One region of the Mesorhizobium sp. M0208 genome, then DNA from elsewhere that is predicted to be linked to it. Evidence: predicted binding sites of a transcription regulator. Region 1 holds the regulator's gene; each other region holds the start of a gene.
What was found. The regulator LexA, encoded in region 1, represses DNA repair genes until DNA is damaged. The targets are predictions, from matches to a motif close to TGTTCNNNNTGTGTTCNG.
Positions count from the first base shown of each region.

Region 1 (3,277 bases):
ATCGCCGATCACACCACGTTCGATCAGCGCGCGCATGATCTGGTAGCCATGCTCATGCATGAATGAAATCTGGCTGCCGCGTTTTTCCCCATCGCGCGTGCTTTCGAGCGTGAGACCGTAAGTGCCGCACTTTGCCTCGACAAGCTCGATGAACAGATCGGCCAGTGCGATGCTCTTCTTGCGCACCGCAGTCATGTCGACATCGTCCCAGATGTCGAGCGCGCCCTTCAGCGTGCGCATCGAAAGGATCGGCTGGGTGCCGCACAGAAACCGGCGGATGCCGGTGCCGGCCGCATAGCCTGGCTCGAAGGCGAAGGGCCGTGCATGGCCCCACCAGCCGGTGAGCGGCTGCTGGATGTCGGAAAGATGCCGCTCAGCCGCATAGATGAAGGCAGGCGCGCCCGGGCCGCCATTCAGATATTTATAGGTGCAGCCAACGGCAAAATCGGCGTTTGCTTTGTCGAGCTCGACTGGCATCGCGCCAGCGGTGTGGCAGAGATCCCAGACGATCATCGCCCCGGCTTCCTGGGCCCTGCGCGTCAGAGCCGGCATGTCGCGCAGTTCGCCCGATTGTAGTTGACGTGATTGACCAGCACCACGGCGGTGCGATCGTCGATCAGTTCCTCGATGGTCGGCGCGTCGACCCCCGAGAGGCGCAGCAGCGCATCTTTTCGCGTCGAAACCACACCCTCAGCCATGTAGAGGTCTGTCGGAAAACTATCGCCCTCGGCGACGATGGCCTGCCGCTCCGGTCGCATGGCCATGGCCGCGTGCAGCAGCTTGTAGATGTTGACCGACGTCGTGTCGCAGACCACCGTCTGGCCGACCGCGGCACCGATCAGGCGCCCGAACTGGTCGCCAAGTTCAAGCGGCATGTTGAACCAGCGGGCCGTGTTCCATGCGCGGATGAGATCATGCGACCATTCTTCGGTCGCGGCCTTGCGCAATTCATCGAAGGCGGCACGTGAAGCAGCTCCTAGCGAATTGCCGTCGAGATAGATCACTCCTTGCGGCAACACAAAGCGGTCGCGTATCGCGCGCAGCGGATCCGCGGCATCCATCGCCTTTACGGCCACGAGATCGGGAATTCCCGTCATGATTTGCCTGCTCCCCCAAAAAATCCAACGCAACGCCGGACACGTATCGACTGTTCTTCCATTACCTGGTTGCGCGCAGCAAGGCTCCACCGGCGAGAAGCAGCCTGACCAGGCGGTGGAAACCGGGACTTAACCCCGAGGTTGGCGTTTTGAGTTCGTTTCGTTCACGGTGCATTGACCAAACCGCACATTCGATAGGGGTTCACTTCCGTGCCCTTTGCCGACGGACGGCCGATGCCAATGCGCCCTTCCGGGACGCCAGAAGGGCGCAAACGAAAGCAGAATCAAGGCGATGAGGCTCGCGGCGGCGAAAATACGGTGCGCCGGCAGGGGACGTCGTTTGTTTCCCGAGCCTTAACGCATTCATTAAACTTTAAACAGTTGCGGAACACAACTGGAACAGATAGTGTCTGTTCTGGGTTTGTTTTCTGATTCTGTTGGGGGTCGCTATGCTGACACGCAAACAACACGAACTGCTTATGTTCATCCACGAAAGGTTGAAGGAAAGCGGTATCCCACCTTCCTTCGACGAGATGAAGGAAGCGCTCGACCTGGCTTCCAAATCCGGAATCCACCGACTGATTACGGCGCTGGAGGAGCGCGGCTTCATTCGCCGTTTGCCCAACCGGGCCCGTGCGCTGGAGGTGCTACGCCTGCCTGACTCGATCGCCCCCGGCCTCAATGCGGCACGCAAGTTCTCGCCGAGTGTCATCCAGGGCAGTCTTGGGCAAGGTGCCCCTCGGCAGGGCAAGCCGACATCGTCGCGCGTCCCTGCAGCCGGCAATGACGACGATGTCGTCGCCGCCGTTTCGATCCCGGTAATGGGCCGCATCGCCGCTGGCGTGCCGATCGATGCTATCCAGCACCAGACGCATTCGATTTCGGTGCCGCCGGATATGATCATGGGCGGCGAGCATTATGCGCTCGAGGTCAAAGGCGATTCGATGATCGAGGCTGGCATTTTCGACGGCGACACGGTGATCATCCGCAACGCCGATACGGCGAGCCCCGGTGAGATCGTGGTGGCCCTGGTCGACGAGGAGGAAGCAACGCTGAAGCGGTTCCGCCGCAAGGGCGCCTCGATCGCCCTGGAAGCCGCCAATCCGGCCTACGAGACGCGCATCTTCGGACCAGACAGGGTCAAGGTGCAGGGCAAGCTCGTTGGGCTGATCCGCCGCTACTGAGTTGCGCCCTTGGTGCCGGCTTTTGGATTGTCGGCCCTGCGGTATGGCGGCAGGCCGCGCGCCGCGCGTGAAAATTTCCGCTGCACGTGCCAGGGCCGGTATGATTTTTCGACGGCGAAGCGGATTTCGGCGCGTGTTGCCGCTTGTGGATCGAAATAGACGGCCGCACTTCCCGCGCGCGCCAGTTGCCGTTTGGTGACGACGAGGACCAGCCGGTCGTAGTAGCAGGGATTATGGGCGGTGGCGTCGTCGATGACGATCAAGCTGGCGAAGGCACAGGCTGGCCGTGCGGTATCGCGGTCCTTGGCTTGCGCAATGATCGCGCCGGATGGATGCCTGGCGAGGCAGAGACCGTCCGTGCAAATGAAGGGCATGCCCGGCGGCAGGTCGGCCGGATCGGCAATGTCGAATTGCGGATCGTTCTTTCCAGGTGTTTCCGGCGCGACGATAGCCTCTGATGTGAGCGCGCGTTTCCAGTTGTCGATGGTGAACTCATTCGGGCGTGCCCGGTTGACCGCGAGTTCACCGCTGCCGATCGGCAGCGCGACCAGCCGTGCGTCCTCCGAGATCAATACGTCGGGTACGCGCGTCTGCGTTGTTGTTAGCAAGCCGGCGAGCGCAAAAGGAATTGCCGCGAGCCGCAACCAGGTCGTCGCCATGCTGGCAATGACGAGGGCGATCGTCACCAAAAGGACAGATCTCAGCGAAATCAACCCCACCGCATCGATCGGCGAGCGCTCGGAGATCCACGCGGACAGGGCGATCATCGCCGTCAGCCCCTTGCCCATCACGTAGAGGAAAGGTCCATCCGCGCCGAACGGCATCGCCAGCGCGCTGAGGACGGCGAAGGGCATGACGACCAGTGAGACGACGGGCATGATGGCCAGATTGGCGAACAGGCTGAGCGGCGCCACGCGCTGGAAATGCCATATGGCGAAAAGCGCCGTGGCGCTCCCTGCAATGATTGAGGTCATCGCCAGGCCGCCCATGCCCAGC
Region 1 is NZ_JAMYSP010000008.1:139,284-142,560, reverse strand. Features, by position in the region: partial or broken gene kynU (kynureninase) at 1-1,097, opposite strand, end outside; gene lexA (transcriptional repressor LexA) at 1,547-2,281, shown strand; gene NKJ17_RS11180 (ComEC/Rec2 family competence protein) at 2,275-3,277, opposite strand, start outside.

Region 2 (3,277 bases), on a different contig from region 1:
AGCGAAGCAGTTTCAGCCGTTCTACACGGCCGCCGATTTCGGCCTCGCACCATGCACCGGGAAAGGGCGACAGGCCGCGAATCTGGTTGTGCACGTCGCCAGCAGGTCGCAGCCAGGCTATGCGAGTCTCCGATTTATCGATTTTCTTGGCGTAGGTCACCCCCACCTCCGCCTGTGTGGTAAATGTCAGCGTATTCCGCTCCAGCCGCTCGAGCGCTTGCACCATCAGCGCAGCACTGAGGACCATCAGCCGGTCGTGCAGATCGCCGGCCGTCATGTCGGGTCCAATGGGACATTTTTCAACCATTGCCACCGGCCCGGTGTCGAGGCCTTCGTCCATCCGCATCACCATCATGCCCGTTTCGGTATCGCCGGCCATGATGGCGCGCTGGATAGGGGCAGCGCCGCGCCAGCGCGGCAACAACGATGCGTGGCCATTGAGACAACCGAGCCGCGGCGCCTCGAGAATGGGTTTGGGCAGAAGCAGCCCGTAGGCGACGACCACGGCGACGTCGGCGCGCAAGGCGCGGAACGCCTCCTGCTCCGCCTCGCTCTTCAGCGACACCGGCGTCCGCACCTCGACGCCCAGCCGCTCCGCCTCGCGCTGCGCCGGCGACCGCGTCAGTTCGAGCCAGCGCCGGGCCCCGGCGCGCGGCGGCTGCGTATAGACGGCGGTCAACCCGTGCCCGGCCCCGGCAATCGCCCGCAGCGTCGGCACGGAGAATTCGGGCGTACCCATGAAGATGACACGCAGGGGCATTCGTCGACCCCTATCCCACCATCTTGCCCGGCGCCTTGTCCCTGGCGAGCTTTTTGAACTTCTTGACCACCATGTCGCGCTTCAGTTTTGAGATGTGGTCGATGAACAGCACGCCGTTGAGATGGTCGATCTCGTGCTGCAGGCAGGTCGCCATCAGCCCCTCGGCCTCGATCTCCTGCAGCTTGCCGTCGCGATCGAGATACTTCACCCGCACCGCGGCGGGGCGCTCGACTTCGGCATAGTAATCGGGGATCGACAGGCAGCCTTCCTCATAGACCGAACGCTGGTCGGAGCTTTCAAGGATTTCGGGATTGATGAAGACGTGCGGCGCCGGCGTCTCGTCCTCCTTGGCGAGGTCGATCACCAGCATGCGCAAGGGTTCGCCGACCTGGATCGCTGCGAGGCCGATGCCGGGCGCGTCATACATAGTGTCCAGCATGTCGCCGGCCAGTTTGCGCAAATCGCCATCGACACGCTCGACCGGTTTTGAAACCTGGCGCAGGACGGGATCGGGGAGGATGATAAGCGGCTTGATCGACATGGCGTCTCACCTAAGACCTCGCAGGAAAAGCGTCAACCGGGACGGCTTCGGGTCGTTCACGTTTTGATCTGTGCCGGCAGACCGAATCATCTATGCTGTCGGCATGAACGATCTGGCCACCATCCTGTCCGAACCTGTCGCCCGCCTCGGCGCCACCACGCTCACGCTCGGCCAAGCCCTGGGTTTCGGCGCAATGCTGTTCCTTGGACTGTTCGTGGCGCTCGTCGTTGCGCTCTGGCGATCGGCCAAGGCGCGTGCAGTGGCGGCCGCCGAAGCCGCCGACCACGCCCGTGACGCCGAGGTGCGGATGGCCGGCATCTTGGCAAGCCAGGCGGAAATGCAAGGCCGCATGGGCGCCATCGCCGAAGTGTTCGGGGCGCGCCAGGCGGAACTGACCCAGTCGATCGGCCAGCGCCTCGATGCCATGACCGGCCGCCTGGGCCAGACCATGACCGAGCAGACGAGATCGACGCATGAGAGCCTCGCCAAGCTGCAGGAACGGCTGGCGGTTATCGATATCGCGCAAGGCAATATCCAGTCGCTGGCCGGCCAGGTCGTGCAATTGCAGGCGATCCTTTCCAACAAGCAGACGCGCGGCGCCTTCGGCCAGTCGCGCATGGAGGCCATCGTCGCCGACGGATTGCCGCACGGCGCCTATGAATTCCAGGCGACCTTGTCGAATGGCAGCCGGCCCGACTGCCTGGTGAAGATGCCGAACGGCGCGCCGTCACTTGCCATCGACGCAAAGTTTCCGCTCGAGGCGTGGAATGCCATCCGTGCCGCCGAAGGCGCCGACCTGCAGAAGTCGGCAGCACAGGCTTTCCGCCGCGACATCGAGGTGCATGTCCGCGATATTTCCGAAAAATACCTGATCCAGGGCGAGACGCAGGACACCGCCTTCATGTTCGTGCCCTCGGAATCGGTGTTCGCCGAAATCCATGAGAATTTCGAGGCCGTTGTCCAAAAGGCGCATCGATCGCGGATCGTCATCGTCTCGCCATCGCTTTTGATGCTGTCGATTCAGGTCATCCAGGCAATCCTCAAGGATGCCCGCATGCGCGAGCAGGCGCACCTGATCCAGGGCGAGGTCATCCGGCTAATGGAAGACGTCTCCCGGCTCGACGAGCGGGTGCGCAAATTGCAGACGCATTTCGGTCAATCGGCCAAGGATATCGACGACATCCTGGTCTCGACATCGAAGGTGACCCGGCGCGGACAAAAGATCGAGGCGCTGGAGTTTGGCGTGCAGCCGGCGGAGGATACCGCTGGTTCGAATGGCAGCGGAGCAAAAGCGGAAAGCAGCCCGCGCGTCGCTGATTCGAAAACCGGGCAGTTGAGGCTAAGGGTCGTCGAAGGCGACGATTGAGAGCTACGCCGGAACCGGAGGCTTCACCCGGATCTGGCGCTACTGCTCCTCGATGATGGTCGTGCCTTCGAATTCCGGCAGCCAATGCAGCGCCGAGCGGTGCCAGATCTGCTTTTTCGGCACCAGTTGCTCGCGTTGCCGTGCCGTGCCGACCCTGATGCCGTAAACCTTCGGTCCCTCGCCCGCCGACGTGGCGTAGAGATGCGAGCCACACTCACCGCAAAACGCCTGGGCGCGCTTGGCGCCGCTCGAACCGGTCTTGATGTAGATTTTCGGCTTGCCCTTGGTGATCCTGTAATTGTCCTGGGACGCCGGCACGGTGACGCGAAAGGCCGTTCCGGTTAGCTTCTGACAATCGATGCAGTGACAAATGGTGGTCTTTTCCGGATCGACCTCGGCCTCGTAAGTGATGGCGCCGCAATGACACCCGCCGTCGATTTTCATCTTCGTTCCTCCCGAGCTTTTGCCTGCGATCATAACCGGGACTGTCCGATGGCGCATCGATTTCCTCAAGCCATTTTCCTTAGGCCGGTTCTTGTCCGGATGCCCCCGCCAAGGCCTTGCTCCGGCGTTCCCAGGTGCCGGTGGTCTGAGGCTTGACGAACAGCCG
Region 2 is NZ_JAMYSP010000001.1:178,296-181,572, reverse strand. Features, by position in the region: gene fmt (methionyl-tRNA formyltransferase) at 1-754, opposite strand, end outside; gene def (peptide deformylase) at 771-1,301, opposite strand; gene NKJ17_RS00925 (DNA recombination protein RmuC) at 1,405-2,667, shown strand; gene NKJ17_RS00920 (GFA family protein) at 2,707-3,111, opposite strand; gene NKJ17_RS00915 (cation diffusion facilitator family transporter) at 3,191-3,277, opposite strand, start outside.
Region 2: a site for LexA is predicted at 1,355-1,372, ahead of NKJ17_RS00925 (DNA recombination protein RmuC). Genes of this name have one in related genera too.

Region 3 (3,277 bases), on a different contig from region 1:
TGATGCTGAAGGCGGACGCCGAAAGCGCGCCGGATTTCGAAGCGGCCGGGTGCCGGCAATGGACCTACACCGACTCGCGCCACGGCAAGCTCGTGTCTATGCCCTATTGGAGCGTTCCCGACAGCGCTTTCGACGATCCAGACGAGATGGCGATCTGGGCGCGGCGTGCCTACGAGGCAGGACGGCGCGCCGGCAAATAGGCTGCGTCATGCTTCGGCAATTCCGGGCCGCATTTCACGCCAGTTCCCGCGCCTCGGGCACGAGCGCCAGCGCCTCGGCAAAGCTGGCGCTGGTGAAGGCGGCGCGCTCGACGGCGAGCGCCGCGGCGGCAATGCCTTCGCGCAGTGCCGCGCGCAGCGTCAGGCCGCGCAGCAGGGCAGCGATCGTGGCGCCTGCCAATGCGTCGCCGGCGCCGGCAACGTCGGTCCGTTTTTGTAGCGGCCGTGGCGAGATCGAGAACGCGCCGGTTTGGTCGAAACCGAGCACCGGACCGTCGCCGTCGGTGACCACGCCGCTTTTCAGGCCGGCGCGTCTCAGGCCGTCGATGACGCCTTGATCGTCAGCATCGATGTCAACGCCGGCGATCACGCCGGCCTCGTGCCGGTTCATGAAGGCCAGCGCTAGAAGTCCGAGCACCGGCGTCAGCCGCGCCGCTCTGTTGGGCGAGACGGCAAGCGCAAACACCGCCTTGCCGGCGGCGAGTGCCGCCATCCGCTCCAGCGCGGTCGACGGCAGGTTGGCGTCGCACAGGATCGCATCGGCCGAACCGATAGCTTCGCGCACCTTGGCGCGGCGAATTTGCTTGGGAAGCGCCAGCTCGTAGAGCACCATGTCGGCAAGGCCGGCGATCAGTCCGCCATCGCTATCGATCAGCATCGTATGGCTTGGCGTTGCCCGGTCGAGGAACACCGCCGACAGGTCGGCAATGCCGGCCTCGGTGACGGCGCGCAAGACCGTGTCGCCAAGGGCATCGCCGCCGCGCACCGAAAGCAGCGAGGCCGAGGCGCCGCGTCGCACCGCCCAGCGCAAGGCGTTGAAGACGGCGCCGCCAACATGCTCGCGCATCGTGCCGGGGTTCAAGGCGGCTGGCACGAAGGCGCCGGCAACCCGGCCGCGCCGCTCGATATAGGCGCCGCCCACGGCCAGGATCGTCGGGGAGTTCATCATGCCGGCAAAATGCCCTTTGCTGTTGCGCGGGAGGAGACTAGGTCGCTGGGCGGAACCCTGCAATCGCGGGTGCGATTCGGTTGGTGACGGCAGCGGCGCCGCATGCGAGGCGGGAGGCATTGGGAAGCAAATTTACGAAACAAAAATAGAACAAATATGGATATCCGTTATTTTTCAAATCCTTGCCGCTCATTGACAAATGAGAACAAACGAGGTACATTCTTTTAAGGATTGCGGGATTGTCCGGCCTCCATTGACGACCACGGGGTGATGTATCATGGCTCAGAATTCTTTGCGGCTTGTAGAGGACAAAGCGGTGGACAAATCAAAGGCTCTGGATGCGGCGCTGTCGCAAATCGAGCGTGCCTTCGGCAAAGGCTCGATCATGCGGCTCGGCGCAAACGAGCAGGTCGTCGAGATCGAAACAGTGCCGACCGGCTCGCTTGGGCTGGACATCGCGCTTGGCGTCGGTGGCCTGCCGCGCGGCCGCATCGTCGAGATCTACGGGCCGGAAAGCTCGGGCAAGACGACGCTGGCGCTGCACACGGTGGCCGAAGCCCAGAAGAAGGGCGGCATCTGCGCCTTCGTCGATGCCGAGCACGCGCTCGACCCGGTCTATGCCCGCAAGCTCGGCGTCGATCTCGAAAACCTATTGATCTCGCAGCCCGATACCGGCGAGCAGGCGCTGGAGATCTGCGACACGCTGGTGCGCTCCGGCGCCATCGACGTGCTGGTGGTCGATTCGGTGGCGGCGCTGACGCCGCGGGCGGAAATCGAAGGCGAGATGGGCGATTCGCTGCCCGGCCTGCAGGCGCGCCTGATGAGCCAGGCACTGCGCAAGCTCACCGCCTCGATCTCGCGCTCCAACACCATGGTCATCTTCATCAACCAGATCCGCATGAAGATCGGCGTCATGTTCGGGTCGCCCGAGACGACGACCGGCGGCAATGCGCTGAAATTCTATGCTTCGGTCCGCCTCGACATCCGCCGCATCGGCTCGGTCAAGGATCGCGACGAGGTCGTCGGCAACCAGACCCGCGTCAAGGTGGTCAAGAACAAGCTGGCGCCGCCCTTCAAGGTGGTCGAGTTCGACATCATGTATGGCGAGGGCGTCTCCAAGACCGGCGAGCTGGTCGATCTCGGCGTCAAGGCCGGCGTGGTCGAAAAGTCGGGCGCCTGGTTCTCCTACAATTCGCAGCGTCTTGGCCAGGGCCGCGAAAACGCAAAACTGTTCCTGCGCGATAATCCCGACACGGCGCGCGAGATCGAGCTGGCGCTGCGACAGAATGCCGGGCTGATCGCCGAGAAATTCCTTGAAAACGGCGGCTCCGAAAGCAGCGACGACGGTTTCGAGGACGACGCTGGGGTGATGTAGGGCAGGCGACGCCTCGCGGAGCCTCAGCCGGGTTTCGATTTGATGTTTTGATTTTGAGTTTGCGTAATCGATGCGTTTCGAACCGCCGGCCCCGTGCCGGCGGTTTGCGTTTGACGGCGGGGCAGAAGCCATTTCAAAGCGCTGGTGAAAGCGGGGATTTGAGCCCGTTTGGTGTTTCTGGACAGGCTGCGGTGCGACCGCTAAAAGGCCATGTCTATTTTCCGCCGGCAGCCGGCGGTTCTCTCGAAAAGGCAGTATTCATGAGTGGCGTCAACGAGATCCGGTCGGCATTTCTCGACTATTTTCGCAAGGAAGGTCACGAGGTCGTCGCGTCAAGCCCGCTGGTGCCGCGCAACGACCCGACGCTTATGTTCACCAATGCCGGCATGGTGCAGTTCAAGAACGTTTTCACCGGTCTGGAGAAGCGGCCCTATTCGCGCGCCACGACTGCCCAGAAGAGTGTTCGCGCCGGCGGCAAGCACAACGACCTCGACAATGTCGGCTACACTGCGCGCCACCTGACCTTCTTCGAGATGCTCGGCAATTTCTCCTTCGGCGACTATTTCAAGGAGCGCGCCATAGAGCTTGCCTGGAACCTGATCACCAGGGAGTTCGGGCTGAAGAAGGACAAGCTGCTGGTCACCGTCTACCACACCGACGACGAGGCGGCCTCGTACTGGAAGAAGATCGCCGGCCTTTCGGACGATCGCATCATCCGCATCGCGACTTCGGACA
Region 3 is NZ_JAMYSP010000035.1:51,775-55,051, reverse strand. Features, by position in the region: gene NKJ17_RS26670 (TfoX/Sxy family protein) at 1-200, shown strand, start outside; gene NKJ17_RS26665 (PfkB family carbohydrate kinase) at 235-1,167, opposite strand; gene recA (recombinase RecA) at 1,445-2,542, shown strand; gene alaS (alanine--tRNA ligase) at 2,803-3,277, shown strand, end outside.
Region 3: a site for LexA is predicted at 1,303-1,320, ahead of recA (recombinase RecA). Genes of this name have one in related genera too.